DNA from 4 places in the Mesorhizobium sp. M8A.F.Ca.ET.202.01.1.1 genome. Region 3 is predicted to be linked to each of the others. Evidence: predicted binding sites of a transcription regulator. Region 3 holds the regulator's gene; each other region holds the start of a gene.
What was found. Region 3 encodes LexA, which represses DNA repair genes until DNA is damaged. Its sites were predicted from a motif close to TGTTCNNNNTGTGTTCNG; they were not measured.
Positions count from the first base shown of each region.

Region 1 (4,209 bases), on a different contig from region 3:
TGCCGTCGGACGACCCCTGGTCGTCGCTTGCCGGCTATGCGCATTTCCACGGCGTTGCGCGGCGCACGCGGCTGAAGTTCGGCGACGAGGCCATCCTGGCCAAGGTTTCAATGCGGCCGGACGGGCGCTTTCAGGTGGCGCTCGATGCGCCGTATGACAGCACCAATTCGCATGACCTTCGGGCCGTTCCCCGCCTCGCCCGCTGGCCTGGCCACATCACCGTGTTCGAAGGCGCTGTCGCCTATACTTTCACCGTGCCGGATCCCCTGGCCAGGAGCGATGAAGCCGCTGCCGCCTCCGGCAGCCTGCGCGCGCCGATGCCGGGTCTCGTCAAGCTTGTGCGCGTGGCGAAAGGCGACGCCGTGATCAAGGGACAAATTCTGCTGATCCTCGAAGCGATGAAGATGGAGCACACCATCGCCGCCCCGCATGACGGGGTGATCGCCGAGATCGCCGGGGAAGGGTCACAGGTCACCGACGGGGCGGTGCTGGTGGGGTTCATCGAGGACCAGAACGCGTCGACCGCCGCCACCGGCCGATAGCCGGAGCGCATCGCGGACCGCAGACAGAAATGGCCGGGACGAACCCGGCCATTTCCTTGGACTAGCCGATCGTCGGAGCGATTACTGCGCGATCGGCGCGTACTTGCCGTCATGCCACTGGTTGATGTCATAGCTGGCATTTTTGAGGTCGCCCTTCTCGTCGAAGGTGACGTCGCCGACAACGGTGCTGATCGGCGTGCCGTTCTTCAACGCTTCGGCAACCTTGGCCGGATCGTCGCTGCCGGCACGCTTGATGCCTTCGGCGAAAGCCTGGACCACGGCGTAGGAGAACAGCGTGAAGCCTTCCGGCACGAAGCCGCCGGCCTTGATCTTCTCGACGGCCGCCTTGGCTTCCGGCTTTGCCTGCGGATCCGACGGGAACACGAACATGGTGCCCTCGCCGGCCGGGCCGGCAACCTGCCAGAACTCCGGCGAGGCGATCGAGTCCGGCATGATCAGCTGGAACTTCAGGTTCTGTTCGGCCGACTGACGCAGGATCAGGCCAGCCTCAGGATGGTAGCCGCCGAAATAGACGACATCGGCCTTGAGATCCTTCAGCTTGGTGACAAGCGCCGAATAGTCCTTCTCGCCGGGGTTGATGGCGTCATAGTAGACTTCCTTGAGGCCACCGGTATTCATGGTTGCCCTGACGGCGTCAGCCACGCCCTGACCGTAGGCGCTCTTGTCGTGCAGGATGACCACATTCTTGCCGGCATACTTCTTGGCGATCCACGGGCCGATGAAGGCGCCCTGTGCGTCGTCACGCGTATAAAGACGCATGATCGTCGGCCAGCCGGACTTGGCCGCGGCGTCGGTCAGCACCGGGTTCGAAGAGGCCGGACTCATCATCAGCGCACCGGCTTCGGCATAGACGGCCGAGGCCGGAATGCTCGAACCCGAGCAGGCATGACCGTCGATGAACTTGACGCCGTTGGCGATGATGCGGTTGGCGACCGAAACGGCCTGCTTGGGGTCGCACTGGTCGTCCTCGATGTCGAGCTTGATCATCGAGCCGTTGACGCCGCCCGCGGCGTTGATGGCATCGGCCGCGGCCTGTGCGCCCTGCTTGAACTGATCGCCGATGGTCGCGAGCTGTCCGGTCATCGGGCCAACCACCGATACGGTGATGTCGTCGGCGAATGCGACAGGCGCGCTCATCATCAGGCCGAAAATGGCCGCGCTCAAAATACTCATTTTTTTCATGACAATAGAACTCCTCCACTCACGCGCGGCCGCCCCGGCCGCGCTTCTTCCAGAGAGGCGGGACAATTTCATCCTTCACCGGGCCTGTCTAGGCGCATTGGCGCCGCTCGATTGGGCCTGCGCGGTCTCATCCACGCAAAAAGCCACGCCAGCCTTGTTCCGGCTGGTCGTGGCTTTTTGCCTGTCAGGCTGTTTCCCCGGCGCCCCCGCGCTGTGAACCCAACCCACCTTCCCTGTCTTCCTGTTGGCCATGATCTTGCCGAAGCCCCGATTCCACTTTCGGGATCATGGTCCGTCGCGCGGCTTGGGCCTGTCGGCCTGCCGCATTCTTTTTGTTGTTGGCCCGTGGCCTGGCTGTCTGCGCAGCCTTGTCCCTGTTGGCCCGACCGTCTTTTAGCGGTCTTGGCCGGAGCGTCCCCGTCTGGCGGAACTCAGTGCATGGTCATCCATTCGCGGGCTTCGCGCAGCGCCTTGGCGATCTCGACCTTCGACATGGCCGACGAGAGTTCCGAGCGCAGTTCCGCGGCGCGGGCCGAACCCTTGATGGCGGCGATGTTGAACCATTTGTGGGCGGCAACGACATCGGTCTCGCAATCGCGACCGGTCGCATACATCATGCCCAGTTCGAAAAGAATGTCGGCCTGGGCAGTTGCCCCCATGGCGCCGAAGCCTGCTTCAAGCATTTCAAAACGTGCCATTTTAGTCCCCTGTCTGGCTCCCGAGAGCTGCCTCCGTTTGTCTTGTCCGGGGCGCGCTCTTTCGATGCTTTCGAGAATGCCGCGCAGGCTTGAATCCGTCGTTAAATGGCGTGCTTAATTTGAGGAAAACAAAGCTAAAACAAGAGGTAAACACGGAAATTCGTTAAGGATACGAAACCAGCAATTCGGCTGGTTTTCGCCAAATTTGACGAAAATTTTCGGGACCCCGATCAACACTCCGCTAACCACGGGAAACAAACACGACGCGGCGATCGTTTCCGTTTCCGTCCCGACAGAGCGAATTCAGCCGCTTTCAAAACGCCAAAGTCTTCCGTTGCGGCACCGCTTTTGTTTTGACGGAAGCTGGACTAGCTTACGTTTGCGTAAGCGGCAGACCGGCGAGGCGGAGCATCCGGCCGGCTATCCAAACGGAGGAAGACATGTTTCGAAAAGTGAGCCTGGCCCTGGCGGCCACTTTGATGCTGAGCGGCGCGGCATGGGCCGATCCGATCGAGGGCAACTGGAAAACGCAGGCAGGCGACACCGCGGCCATTTCAGGCGGCGATTCATTTTCCATTACGCTCAAGTCCGGTAAATATGCCGGCAAGACCATCGGATCGCTCAAGGCGGCCGGCGACAACAAATATACCGGCAACATCACCGATCCGGCAAACGACAAGACCTATTCCGGCAAGGCGACATTGGCTGGCACCTCGCTCAAGATGAGCGGTTGCGTGCTAGGCGGACTGATCTGCAAGAGCCAGACCTGGCACAAGCTCTGATCGTCCATCTCCTTGCGATCTCAAAACGGGGCCCGGCGGGCCCCGTTTTCGTTTTATCGACGCGCTGACCGTGACCCTCGATGGCCGTTCGGGCCGGCGGCGACCCAGCCAATGTCCCGTCAATCAATTTGAACCGCAGATGAACGCCGGCCTCAGAGCCGGTTCAGAGGCGTCAGGGCATTCTCCTGCGTGTTGAAGCAGACACGGACCCAATGCTTGCTCGCCGCTTCACCATCGTCTGCCTGCTGATGAGCCTGTTTGGGATGTTCTTCGCCATCCTCGTCGCCGAAGCGGCCCGGTCCCCCCGCTCCTGGGAGGAAGCCGCCAGAATGTGCCACCTCGCCTGCCCGACCAACCTTCGCCACTGAAACAGAGAACCAGACCTCGAAAAGAAAAGCACAGACATCATGAACCGCATCGCCGCCAACCTCGCCAAGACCCTCCGGCTCCTGCCGAGGGCGGCGCTTATCCTGGTGCTCCTGGCCGCTCCGGTCCTGGCGGTGCCGATGATGCGCGCCGATGCCGGCTCGACGATCGAGGCGCCGGCGCTCAGAAAGTCCGGCGTCGGGTTCGTGCTGCTGGTCAGCCTGCAGCGGGGTTGAAGAAAAATGGCGCTTTGAGCGCCTTCGGCGGCGAGCCCCCTCCCAACCGCCTCCCCAAGTCTCTATATTGAGTCATGGAAAAGCGAATCTACCCCCAAGCCATCGAATCAGTCGTCATGCCCGAGCCTTTTGGCCGGCAAAGCTTCGACAATGCCGAAAAGGCCGTTACCGCGCTGAAGGTGCTTTACAACCGCAACACCAAGTTCCTTCGCGATTCCTTCGCAGCCCTTGCCGCCGGCGGCGACAGCAGCAAGCGCTACCGGGCCTTCTACCCCGAGATCGGCGTCACCACGAGTTCGTTCACCCAGGTCGACTCGCGCCAGGCCTATGGCCACATGCCGACGCCCGGCCATTTCGCCACCACGGTGACCCAGCCGGACCT
Region 1 covers NZ_SRUN01000001.1:803,223-807,431, forward strand. Annotated here, with positions in the region: gene EN845_RS04295 (acetyl/propionyl/methylcrotonyl-CoA carboxylase subunit alpha) at 1-542, shown strand, start outside; gene EN845_RS04300 (branched-chain amino acid ABC transporter substrate-binding protein) at 624-1,745, opposite strand; gene EN845_RS04305 (sel1 repeat family protein) at 2,177-2,443, opposite strand; gene EN845_RS04310 (DUF2147 domain-containing protein) at 2,884-3,225, shown strand; gene EN845_RS35310 (hypothetical protein) at 3,438-3,593, shown strand; gene EN845_RS04315 (hypothetical protein) at 3,633-3,827, shown strand; gene EN845_RS04320 (AMP nucleosidase) at 3,944-4,209, shown strand, end outside.
Region 1: the regulator LexA is predicted to act here: its motif matches at 2,568-2,585, upstream of EN845_RS04305 (sel1 repeat family protein).

Region 2 (4,209 bases), on a different contig from region 3:
CCTTGCGCCCAAAGGTCGACCCCCACTCCGTCGAGCTTCGCTCGACACCTTGCCGGGGCGAGCCGCGGGTCTCGCCCGTCCTTCGGACCCCCCGATCGACGGGGGAGAGGAAAGGCGCCCTTCGGCAACGGCTGCGGAGGACAGGCAAGGGACGGCGCAAGCTTTCGCGGTTGGCTCGTATCAGGTATCGGTCGGACGCTTGCCTCGCCCGACCGCAACCGGCATAGATCGGACATGGAAACCTACCGTCCGCGCCGCTCCGTGCTCTATGTCCCGGCCTCCAACGACAAGGCGTTGGCCAAGATCGCGCAGCTTGCCTGCGACGCCGTCATCATCGACCTCGAGGACGCCGTCGCCCCCGCCGACAAGATCGCCGCGCGCGAGAAACTGGCCGGCATTTTCGCCAATCGCCCTGGTGCCGACCGCAATGGCCGGCGCTGCGAGATGGTGGTGCGCGTCAATGCGCTATCCAGCGAATGGGGCGCCGACGACCTTGCCGCCGTGGCCAAGGCGGAACCGGACGGCCTCCTGCTGCCCAAGGTCGACACACCGCGCGACGTGCTCAAGGTCGGCGATGTGCTGGACGACAATTTTGCCCCCGACAGCGTGAAGCTATGGGCGATGATCGAGACGCCCAAGGCCATGCTCAACATCGGCGCCATCGCCGAGCTCGGCCGCGACCCCGCCTCGCGGCTGGATTGTTTCATTGCCGGAACGAATGACCTGATCAAGGATACCGGCGTCCTGGCGACGCCCGACCGCGCCTATCTCCTGCCATGGCTGATGCAGATGCTGCTGGCGGCGCGCGCCGGCGGCCTCGACATGCTCGATGGGGTGTTCAACGATTTTCGCGACCTGGACGCGTTCGCCCGCGAATGCACGCAGGCCGCCGCCATGGGCTTTGACGGCAAGACGCTGATCCATCCATCGCAGATCGAGGCCGCCAACCGCGCCTTTGCCCCGTCGGCGCAGGCACTGGCCGAGGCGCGCGCGGTGAAGGATGCCTTCGCGGAGGCGCAAAACAGCGGCAAGGGCGTCATCGCGCTGAACGGCAGGATGGTCGAGCGGCTGCACTTGGCGCAGGCCGAAAAACTGCTGGCGAAAGCGGCCGCCATCGGGGCATGATATTCGCCGACTTGGGATACACGACAGGAATTGGACGATGAAACTCTACCGCTTTCTCACCGCCCCGGACGACGCCAGCTTCTGCCACAAGGTGACGGCGGCGCTGAACAAGGGCTGGCACCTGTTCGGCTCGCCGACCTACGCCTATGACAAGAAAGCCAAGACCATGCGCTGCGGCCAGGCCGTGGTGAAGGATGTCGACGGCCAGGAATACGGGCCGGATACCAAGCTCAGCGACTGGTAGGGGAAAGCGACGCGGCGCAGACCCTAGGATGACGAAGGCACAGCCTATTCAGCAGCCTCTTCGATCTTTTCCATATCATCGTCCGACAGGCCGAAATGGTGGCCGATCTCGTGGATCAGCACGTGGGTGACGATGTCGCCCAGCGATTCCTCGTTCTCGGCCCAGTAGTCGAGCATGGCGCGACGATAGAGCGTGATGCGGTTGGGGCCTTCCCCGGTTTGCGGGTTCCAGCGTTCGGCGATGCCGCGCCCCTCAAACAGGCCGAGCAGGTCGAACGGCGTCTCCAACGACAAATCGTCCATGATCTCGTCGGTCGGGAATTCGGCGATCTGGATGACGATCTCGCCGGTCAGCTTGCGAAAATCCTCCGGCAGATGGGCGTAGGCCTCCAGGGCCAGGAACTCCAATTCTTCCATCGAGGGCGCAAGTTCGCCATGCCAGGTGCGGGTCTTGTAGATGCGGGCCATGCTTTGTCCTTTAATCCCGGCATATAGGTGTTCGCACCGGTCGAGGCAAATGACGCCTATACGCCGGCGTCGCGCCGGGAGAGGAATAAATTCCTTATGACTCTGCTTGACTCTTCCAGCGCCCTCTGGAATCAATAGGAACATAACAGGAACAATTGTGAGTGGAAGCTGACCGTCATGGCGATGACCGCCGTGGCGCGGGAGACTGTTTTTGCCCTGCGCCGCCAGATCGCGAAAATCGAGGGAACGCTGCCCGAGCGCCTGCAGGCGCCGGCGGCGGCGCCCCTTGATGCCGGCGCCAGCGCTGACCCCACGCCAGGCAGCGATCTGACGATCATCCGGCGCGGCCTTGCCGCGGCCTTGCCGGATGCCTTCCTGCCCATCGGCGTCGAGCGGCTCGATGCCGCGCTCGGCGGCGGCCTGCCGAAAGCCGCCCTGACCGAAATCCATGGCCTGGAAACCCGCGATGCGGGAGCCGTGGCCGGCTTCGCCCTGTCGCTCGTCAGCCTGATCCTCAACCAGGCGCAGGGGCTGCCCATCTTATGGATCGGGACATCGGAAATTTTCCACGAGGCCGGCTTTCCCTATGCCAGGGGGCTGCATGCCGCCTTCGGCATCGAGCCCGGGCAATTGCTGTTTTCCGAGGCGCCCAGGCTTGTCGATGCGCTGTGGATCGCCGAGGAGGCGGCACGCATGACGGCGCTTGCCGCCGTCATTCTGGAAATCCGCGGCAATCCGCAGCGGCTGGACCTGACCGCGACACGCCGCCTGCATGCGCGGGCGCAAGGTGCCGGCCGGCCGGTGTTCCTGCTGCGGCAGGCGGCCGAGCCGGAACCGACGGCGGCGCCTATCCGCCTCATCGCCGCGTCGGCGCCGGCCGTGCCGCGCGCCACGGTCGCCGGGCCGCTCGCCGGTTCGATCGGCCACCCCGCCTTCACCATCAGCATCGGCAAGAGCCGCACGGCCTTGCCTGGACAATTCATACTGGAGTGGAACCCCGATGAACGCGTATTCGACGAAAGAAGGGGCGAGGAAGAGCGGGCAGAGAATCCTGTCCCTGTGGTTTCCCTATCTGGCGGCCGAAAGGATCCTGCGGCAGCGTCTGGGGAAATCCTGGCGTTCCCGACCCTCGGATCATCCGTCGCCATCTCACCCACCGCTCGTGATCAGCCACCGCCAGGGCAACGCGCAGCGCATCTCAGCCCTCGACGAGCGGGCTGAGGCGCTGCACCTGAAGCGCGACATGGGGATTGCCGATGCGCGCGCCATGCATCCGTCGATCGACATCGTCGAAGCCGATCCGGAGGCCGACCGGCGCCTGCTCGAGGGCCTTGCCGACTGGTGCGACCGCTACACGCCGCTGGTGGCGCTGGACAGCATCGACGGCCTGTTCCTCGACGTCACCGGCTGCACCCATCTGTTCGGCGGCGAACGCGCCATGCTCGACGAAATCCTGTCGCGCTTCTTGCATCAGGGTTTCGACGTCCGCGCCGGGCTTGCCGGCACGCCCGGGGCGGCCTGGGCGGCGGCACGCTTTTGCGGCGACCGCATCGTTCTATCGGGCGAGGAGGAAGCCTTGCTTGCTCCCTTGCCGCTGGCCGCCCTTCGCATAGCGCCGGAAACCCGTGCCAGCCTGGAAAGCGTCGGGCTGCGCACGGCGGGCGCCGTCATGGCCGCGCCGCGCGCGCCGCTTGCCCGCCGCTTCGGCGCCTTGCTGCTCCAGCGCCTCGACCAGGCGCTTGGCCGTCTCGACGAAGCGATCTCGCCGCGCCTTCCCGTCGCGCCGCTTTCGGTCGAACGCCATCTCGCCGAACCCGTCACGCTGACGGAGGAGATAGAGCGGCTGGTGGGCATGCTGGCGACGACCTTGAAGACCGACCTCGAACGCCGCGGCGAAGGCGCCCGGACACTGGCGCTGCTGCTCTTTCGCGTCGACGGCGCCGTCAGCCGCATCGCGCTCGGCACCTCGCGGCCGATGCGCGAACCCTTGCTGATCCGGAAATTGTTCCATGAAAGGCTGGCAGCACTCGAGCAGCATATCGATGCCGGCTATGGCTTCGACCTGGTGCGCCTCTCGGTGCTGGCTGTCGCCGCTTTCGACACGCAGCAGACCGATCTGACCGGTGAAGCGGCCGACGACGGTGCCGACATCGCCCTGTTCGCCGACCGTATCCGCGCCCGTCTCGGCGAGAGCGCGGTTCTCCAGCCTGTCCCTGTGGAAAGCCATCTGCCCGAACGCGCCGTCGCCATCGTCCCCTTCAGCGAGGCGCCGCGCCGGACCACGCCGCCGAAGAAGCCGGACAGGATGCAGGCGCCGATGACCATCTTCCCGCCGGAACGCCCGATCCGGCTGTTCCGCGCGCCCGAGCCCAT
Region 2 covers NZ_SRUN01000011.1:216,961-221,169, forward strand. Annotated here, with positions in the region: gene EN845_RS23615 (CoA ester lyase) at 235-1,125, shown strand; gene EN845_RS23620 (DUF1737 domain-containing protein) at 1,163-1,369, shown strand; gene EN845_RS23625 (metallopeptidase family protein) at 1,414-1,836, opposite strand; gene EN845_RS36140 (hypothetical protein) at 2,014-3,057, shown strand; gene EN845_RS23635 (DUF6504 family protein) at 2,999-4,209, shown strand, end outside.
Region 2: the regulator LexA is predicted to act here: its motif matches at 1,973-1,990, upstream of EN845_RS23625 (metallopeptidase family protein).

Region 3 (4,209 bases):
GATATCCTTGCTTCGCCTGCGCCACGGCTTGGCCAAGGCGGCGGAGCTGGAACTTGACCGGGGCATCGCCTTCCTGCTGGTGCCGGTCTGCCTGGCGGTTGGGGCGATCGGCTACTTTTCGCTGGCGACCGAGCCCGATTTTGCAAAGCCTGTCGCGGTCATGGTGCTGGCGGCGACCTGTGCATTCGTCTCGCGTTCCTGGCCGAAAACCCATCTGTGTTTCATGGCAGTGCTGTTGTGCGCGCTGGGCCTGCTCGCGGCGAAGGTCGAAACATGGCGAGCAGGAACCCGGATGCTGGGTTCGGAAATCTCGACTCAATTGACCGGCCGCGTGGTCTCGCTCGAGGAGATGGAGAGCGGCCGTATCCGGTTGACCATGGACGTGATTTCGACCGCCCGGCCGAAATTGCGCTATGCGCCGGAAAGGGTCCGGCTTTCGGCACGCAAGATACCGCCGGAAATGACCGCTGGCTCGCTTATCACAGGCTACGCCAAACTGCTGCCGCCGACCGGTCCGGTGCGGCCGGACAGCTACGACTTCTCCTTCGACAGCTATTTCGCAGGCATCGGCGGCAGCGGCTTCTTTCTCGGCAATCCAACGGTTGTCGCTACCGACGATGGTGAGATGTCGCTGCCAGCCCGTCTTTTTTCAAGCATCGAAAACGCCCGCGAAGCCATCGCCGACCACATCAGGGGCAGCATCGGCGGCGCCGAAGGCGAGATCGCGGCGGCGCTGATCGTCGGCGTGCGCGCCGGCATTCCCGATGAAATCAACGAAGCGATGCGGCGTACCGGCATCTATCACATCATTTCCATTTCGGGACTGCATATGGCGCTGGTCGCCGGCACCATCATGGGTCTGTTGCGCGGTGCCTTCGCGCTGTTTCCAGACTTTTCCGCGCGCCGGCCGGTGAAGAAATATGCGGCCGCCGCCGCACTTTTCTCGATCGCCGCCTATCTCGTCATTTCCGGTGTCGTCGTTGCGGCCGAACGCAGCTTCATCATGCTGGCGGTGATGCTGATTGCCGTCTTGTTCGATCGCGCGGCGCTCACCATGCGCAACCTGGCCATCTCGGCGATCGCCGTTATCCTGGTTTCCCCGCACGAGGTCGTCGGCCCGAGCTTCCAGATGTCGTTCGCGGCAACCGCGGCCCTTGTTGGCGCCTATGCCGGCTGGGCGGACCACCGCGCTGGTAAGACGAGGCCACCGTCGCCAAAGCGGTCACTACCCGGGTTCCTGACGCGAAAATTCCTGCTGGCGACAGGTGGATTGGCCATGACCTCCATCATTGCCGGCAGCGCGACGGCGCTGTTTGCCATCTGGCATTTCCAGCGCGTATCGCCGCTCAGCCTGTTCGCCAATCTGGCCGTCATGCCGATCGTGTCGGTGGTCGTCATGCCTTTTGCGGTCCTCAGTTCGCTGGCGATGCCCTTCGGCGCCGACGGCCCGTTTCTCTACGTGATGGGCAAAGGCCTGACAGCGATGATCGCCGTATCGTCATGGATATCGGAGCGCTCGCCAATCGATGGGGTAGGTCTGATCTCGCAGCAATCCGTGCTGCTGGTGGCCGTCGCGCTGGTCATCGCGACGATGGCGACGACCTGGCTGCGGCTCGCGGCACTGCCATTCGCACTTGCCGGTCTGTTGACTGTGTCGGACATACGCACGCCCGACGTGCTGATCTCGGAAGACGCACGGCTGGTCGCACTGCCGATCGGCAATGGCGAACTGGCCGTCAACCGGGAACGTCCGAACGAATTCGCGGCCGACAACTGGAAACGCGCTCTGGTCTCCGAAACAATCGTCAAACCGGAAATGTTCGACAAGGCGGACGGGCAATTCGATATTGCCGCTCCCACCGACCTGCCGCAGGGATCGCCGTTCTATTGCCGCGAAGGCCTTTGCCTTGCCAGGCACCCTTCCGGCGCGATCGTCGCCTATGTCGAGGATCGCAAGAACACCTGGAAAGCCTGCGCCTTCGCCGACCTGATCGTCGTCAATGACGCGACCGCCTATGACGCCTGCCACAATCCGCTGGTTGTCGTCGTCACGAAACGGCAGCTCGCCCGCAAGGGAAGTGCTGCCGTCTTCTTCGATCCCCAGTCGGCCACAACCCCGGCTGTGATCGAATTCGCTGTCGACGGACCATACCGGCCCTGGCACGAGCAGCGAAAATTCTCACGCGAGGCGAGGGGGCTGCCGCCCTATAAAAAGCCAGACAAGTCCGATGGCAAACCGGCTCAGTAGCGCCTGATCAGCCCGACCAGCTTGCCTTGTACCTTGACTCTGTCCGGCCCGAAAATACGCGTTTCGTAGGCTGGATTGGCGGCTTCGAGCGCGATCGAGGCGCCTTTACGGCGGAACCGCTTCAGCGTCGCTTCCTCCTCGTCGACCAGCGCCACGATGATTTCGCCCGGACTTGCCGTGTTCGCATTGCGGATGATGACCGTGTCGCCGTCGAAGATACCAGCCTCGATCATCGAGTCACCCTTGACCTCCAGCGCATAGTGCTCGCCGCCCATGATCATATCCGGCGGCACCGAGATCGAATGCGTCTGATGCTGGATGGCATCGATCGGCACACCGGCGGCGATACGGCCCATGACCGGGATGGACACGGCTGAAACCACATCGTCGTCATTGCCGGCCGCGGGCAGACGCGAAGGCGCCGTCGCCGGCTTGAGCTGGCGGCCAAGATTGTTTTGACCAAGGCTGCCCTGGATGACGCTGGGCGAAAATTTCTTTGCCGCGTTCAGGCCGGGCGCGATCGAATCCGGCAGCCGCAGCACCTCCAGCGCGCGCGCCCGATTGGGTAGCCGGCGAATGAAGCCGCGTTCCTCCAGCGCCGTGATCAGGCGATGAATCCCGGATTTGGAGGCAAGATCGAGCGCTTCCTTCATCTCGTCGAAGGAGGGCGGTATCCCGCTTTCCTTGAGCCGTTCGTGGATGAACATCAGCAGTTCATGTTGCTTGCGTGTCAGCATGGCGGCCCCCAAGGCATTGAACGAAGGTCTGAACCAGAATCGAAAAAACAAACCCAGAACAAACACTATCTGTTCCAGTTGTGTTCCGCAACCGTTTAAAGTTTAATGAATTTGTTAAGGCTGCGGATGTTTTTTGTCCGCTACGGCGGGCAGAAGCCGACCTTTTCCGCCATCGGCAGGCCCATTGAAATCGTTATGGTTAATGGCCTGTGGCCCATCCGCTCCCGAGTTTGGCGTCAGCCGTTCGGAAGGCTTTCCCCGGGCGGATTGTATAATTTATCGGTCCGTTATTCGCGGAACGAAACGAAACCAAAACGCCAACGACTGGCAGCTTCGGGGCAGCGATGGACCCAGGCGTCCGGCCCCACTCCGACCAACGCGTGCGAATAGGTGTCGCGGAAGCGCCGGAGTCATCCCGAACCAGCTTTCAAGCTGCCGGCGCGGGCGGCGTATTTGGTCGGGCCGCTGTCTTCGCTGTGGACATAGACGTGCAGGGTGTAGCCGATATGGGCCACCATCAGCGCCTTGGCCCGCTCGACGTCACGATCGAGTGCCGCTTCCATGATCGCGGTATGGTGTTCGATCGCAATCGCTTCGCGCAGCGCCTCCATCGCCTCTTCGTAGCCATCCTTGAGGCCGGCCGCGGCCCGCAATGTCGGCGCCAGACCAAGAAAGCGATGATGCCGGCGCAATTGATCCGAGATCGTCGAGCGGAAACGCAACAGCCAATCGCATGTGGCGGCACTCAGCAGCGCCGCATGGAAAGCCTCGTGATTCTCGTCCCATTTGTCGACCGCCGCATCCGAGGGATCGTCGACCGCGGTTTTGCAACGGGAGAGCCGGTAGTGGGCGGTGACCACGGCATCTTCCCATTCCTTGCCGCCTTTCTCCATCGATTCGAGGAACAGGGGGATCTCGACCACCATCCTGGCGCGCGCCAGGTCCTCCAGTTCGGCCCGCGACACCCGAGCCACGGTAAAACCGCGATTGCTGATGGCGGTGACCAGGCGTTCGGCCTCGAGCCGCGACAAGGCTTCGCGCAATGGCGTCCAGCCGACTCCATAGGTGCCGCGCAGTGCACTCAGTTTGAGCGGGGCGCCGGGCATGAGGCGCGTGGTCAGGATATCGCGCCGCAACAGCTGATAGGCTGCCTCCGTCTTTGTGGAGCTCGTTTGATCCTGCATCGCGGTCCATCCGTCGTCTGGCAGGGAAAATTATATATGA
Region 3 covers NZ_SRUN01000010.1:131,973-136,181, forward strand. Annotated here, with positions in the region: gene EN845_RS21600 (ComEC/Rec2 family competence protein) at 1-2,248, shown strand, start outside; gene lexA (transcriptional repressor LexA) at 2,242-2,985, opposite strand; gene EN845_RS21610 (GntR family transcriptional regulator) at 3,396-4,169, opposite strand.

Region 4 (4,209 bases), on a different contig from region 3:
CTGCAGGTGCGCATTGATGGCATCGCGCACCTTGTCGTCGGGCCACGCCTTGGCAAGGTCGACATGCGCCACCTGCGCGGTGGCGTGCACGCCGGCATCGGTGCGGCCGGCGGCGCGCAGCCGGACCGCCTCGCCGCAGAATTTCTCGATCGCCTGTTCGATCGCCTGCTGCACCGAAGGCTGATCGGCCTGGTGCTGCCAGCCGGCAAACAGGCTGCCGTCATATTCGATGTCGAGGCGAAAACGCGGCATGCCGGTCGGCTGTACGCTCTCGCCTAGGCGGCGAGAGCGGTGAAGGCGGAGGCGTAGACCAGCCTGCCGGCTTCGGGTGCGTCACCCCAGGCCAGCGCCTGCAGCGCCTCGCCTTGGTATTCGCTGTCGAACTTTTCAGCCCGGGCGTGGCTATAGCCGAAACGGCCGTAATAGGCCGGATCTCCAAGCACAACGGCCAGCGTCTCGCCAGCATCCTTGAGCCGGATATGGGCCTCGCGGATCAGCGCGCCACCGATGCCGGAGCCGTGAAAAGACGGCTCCACCGCCAGCGGGGCAAGCGCCACGGCGGCAAAACTCTTGCCGCCGTTCTGCACGAACAGGCGCGAAAACAGGATGTGGCCAACGGCCTGCCCGTCTTCTTCCGCCACCAGTTCGACGACGGCATCACCGCCGGTCACCAGCGCGTCGACCAGTCCGGCCTCCGCCTGCTGGCCGAAAGCGTGTTCCTCGACGAGGCGGATGGCCTCGCGGTCCCGCGGCGTCGCCGCGCGTATCGACATCATGCTCATGAGAATTTCAGTCCTTTTTCGATCTTGGCTCCGCGCAGGAATTCCGACGCGGCGGCGGGCTTTCCGCCCGCACGTTGAACTTCGACCAGCCTGATCGCGCCTTTTCCGCAGGAGACCGTCAGCCGGTCATCGAGAATTCCTCCCGACTCGCCCAAATCTTCCGAAGGCGACAGGCCTTCGGACAGCGTCGAGCGAAGCAGTTTCAGCCGTTCCATGCGGCCGCCAAATTCAATTTCGGACCAGGCGCCGGGAAAGGGCGACAGGCCACGAATGTGATTGTGGACATCGGCCGCGGGCCGCGTCCAGTCCACGCGCGTCTCGGATTTATCGATTTTCCTGGCGTAAGTCACCCCTTCGGCCGCTTGCGCGGTAAATGTCAGGGCATTCCGTTCCAGCCGTGCCAGCGCTTCCACCATCAGGGCAGCGCCAACGCTCATCAATCGATCATGCAGATCGCCGGCTGTCATATCGGGGTCGATGGCGCATTTTTCAAGCAATGCCACCGGTCCGGTGTCCAGGCCCTCCTCCATGCGCATCACCATCATGCCGCTTTCCAGGTCTCCTGCCATGATGGCCCGCTGGATGGGGGCGGCGCCGCGCCAGCGCGGCAAAAGCGATGCATGGCCGTTGATGCAGCCGAGCCGGGGTGCCTCCAGAACCGCCCTGGGCAGAAGCAAACCATAGGCGACGACCACGGCGGTATCGGCGCCAAGCGCTGTAAAGGCGGCCTGTTCGGTCTCGCCTTTCAACGATGCCGGCGTGCGCACCTCGATACCCAACCGCTCGGCCTCGCGCTGCACCGGCGACGGCGTCAGCTCGAGCCCGCGCCGGCCCGCGGCGCGCGGCGGCTGCGTGTAGACGGCGGCGACATCATGTCCCACTTCGGCAATGGCGCGCAGCGTCGGCACCGAAAACTCCGGCGTACCCATGAAGACGACACGAAGGGGCATTTCCCCTATCCCACCAGTTTGCCTGGCGCCTTGTCCTTGGCGAGCTTCCTGAACTTCTTCACCACCATGTCGCGCTTCAACTTGGAGATATGGTCGATGAACAGCACGCCGTTGAGGTGGTCGATCTCGTGCTGCAGGCAGGTCGCCATCAGGCCCTCGGCCTCCATCTCCTGCAGCGTGCCGTCGCGGTCGAGATATTTGACCCGCACGGAAGCCGGGCGCTCGACCTCGGCATAGTAATCCGGGATCGACAGGCAGCCTTCCTCGTAGACCGACCGCGCGTCGGCGCTTTCGAGAATCTCCGGGTTGATGAAGACGTGCGGCGCCGGCGTTTCGTCTTCCTTGGCAAGGTCGATCACCAGCATGCGCAGCGGTTCGCCGATCTGGATTGCCGCCAGCCCGATGCCGGGCGCGTCATACATGGTCGCCAGCATGTCGTCGGCCAGTTTGCGCAAGGGCGCGTCGACGCGCTCCACCGGCTTGGAAACCTGGCGCAGGATGGGGTCGGGAAGGATGATGAGCGGCTTGATCGGCATGGCGTTTCACCTAAGACCTCCAAGGAAAGGCGTCAACCGGTGCGCCTGAGCCTCGTTCACGTTTTGATCTGTGCCAGCCCGCCGAATCGGCTATGCTGTCCACATGAATGATCTCAGCACCATCTTTTCGGAGCCTGTCGTACGGCTCGGCGCCTCGACAATCACGCTGGGTCACGCGCTGGCCTTCGGCGCCTTGCTGTTTCTCGGCTTGTTCGTGGCGCTCGTCGTTGCGCTGTGGCGGTCGGCCAAGGCGCGCGCGGTCGCCGCCGCGGAGGCCGCCGACCATGCCCGCGACGCCGAGACACGCATGGCTGGTATTTTGCAGTCGCAGGCTGAGATGCAGGGCCGCATGGGGGCCATCGCCGAAGTGTTCGGCGCCCGGCAGGCCGAATTGACGCAATCGATCGGCCAGCGCCTCGACGCCATGACCGGCCGCATCGGCCAGACCATGACCGAGCAGACCAAATCCACGCATGAGAGCCTGGCGAAACTGCAGGAGCGGCTGGCGGTCATCGACACCGCGCAAGGCAACATCCAGTCGCTGGCCGGCCAGGTCGTGCAGCTGCAGGCGATCCTCTCCAACAAGCAGACCCGCGGCGCCTTCGGCCAGTCGCGCATGGAGGCGATCGTCGCCGACGGCCTGCCGCATGGGGCCTATGAATTCCAGGCGACGCTGTCGAACGGCAGCCGGCCGGACTGCCTGGTGAAAATGCCGAACGGCGCGCCGTCACTTGCCATCGACGCCAAATTTCCGCTGGAAGCATGGAATGCCATCCGCGCCGCCGACGGCGCCGACCTGCAGAAGGTCGCGGCCCAGGCCTTTCGCCGCGACATCGAGGTCCATGTTCGCGACATTTCGGAAAAATACCTGCTCCAGGGCGAGACGCAGGACACGGCCTTCATGTTCGTGCCGTCGGAATCGGTGTTCGCCGAAATCCATGAGAATTTCGAGGCGGTCGTGCAGAAGGCGCACCGCGCCCGCGTCATCATCGTCTCGCCTTCGCTGCTGATGCTGTCGATCCAGGTCATCCAGGCGATCCTGAGGGATGCCCGCATGCGCGAGCAGGCGCATCTGATCCAGGGTGAAGTCATCAGGCTGATGGAAGATGTCCAGCGTGTCGACGAGCGGGTGCGCAAATTGCAGGGCCATTTCGGCCAGTCGGCCAAGGATATCGAAGACATCCTCGTCTCGACCTCGAAAGTGACCAAGCGCGGCCAGAAGATCGAGGCGCTGGAGTTCGGAGAAGGCGAGGCCGACGTCCCACACGGCGGCGCCGCCAAGGTGGAAGCCGCACCGCGCGTGGCTGATTCCAAGACGGGGCAGTTGAGGCTGAGGGTCGTCGAAGATGGAGAGTAGTCGCTCGACGCCAGAGATTAGCGAAGCGTCTATCCCATCGTCATTCTAGGGCGGAGCAAGGAGCGGAGCGACGCGCGCAGACCCTAGAATTCATGCCGCGACCGCGGCGCGCCGCAACAGTGCAGAATTCCGTTCCACGGCATCCTTCGGCAAGGTCACGGCATGGATCCTCGGGTCAAGCCCGAGGATGACGAAGCGATGGGAGGCTTCGCTAATCGCAGAGGTCTTGTGGGAGCCTACTAACCCTACTGCTCCTCCACCGTCGTCATGCCCTCGAAGTCCGGAAGCCAGTGCAGCGCCGACCGGTGCCATTTCTGGTGTCTCGGGACCAGGTCCTGACGCTGCCGCGAGGTCCCGACCCTGATCCCATAGACCTTCGGACCGTCGCCGACCGATGTCGCATAAAGGTGCGAGCCGCAGTCGGCACAAAAAGCCTGGGCGCGCTTGGCGCCGCTCGCCACGGTCTTGATATAGATTTTCGGCGCGCCCCTGGTGATCCGGTAGTGATCCTGCGGCGCGGGAACGGTGACGCGAAAGGCCGTACCGGTCAGCTGTTGGCAATCGGTACAGTGGCAGATCGAGGT
Region 4 covers NZ_SRUN01000018.1:13,604-17,812, reverse strand. Annotated here, with positions in the region: gene truA (tRNA pseudouridine(38-40) synthase TruA) at 1-252, opposite strand, end outside; gene EN845_RS29820 (N-acetyltransferase) at 276-782, opposite strand; gene fmt (methionyl-tRNA formyltransferase) at 779-1,732, opposite strand; gene def (peptide deformylase) at 1,738-2,268, opposite strand; gene EN845_RS29805 (DNA recombination protein RmuC) at 2,372-3,625, shown strand; gene EN845_RS29800 (GFA family protein) at 3,871-4,209, opposite strand, start outside.
Region 4: the regulator LexA is predicted to act here: its motif matches at 2,322-2,339, upstream of EN845_RS29805 (DNA recombination protein RmuC).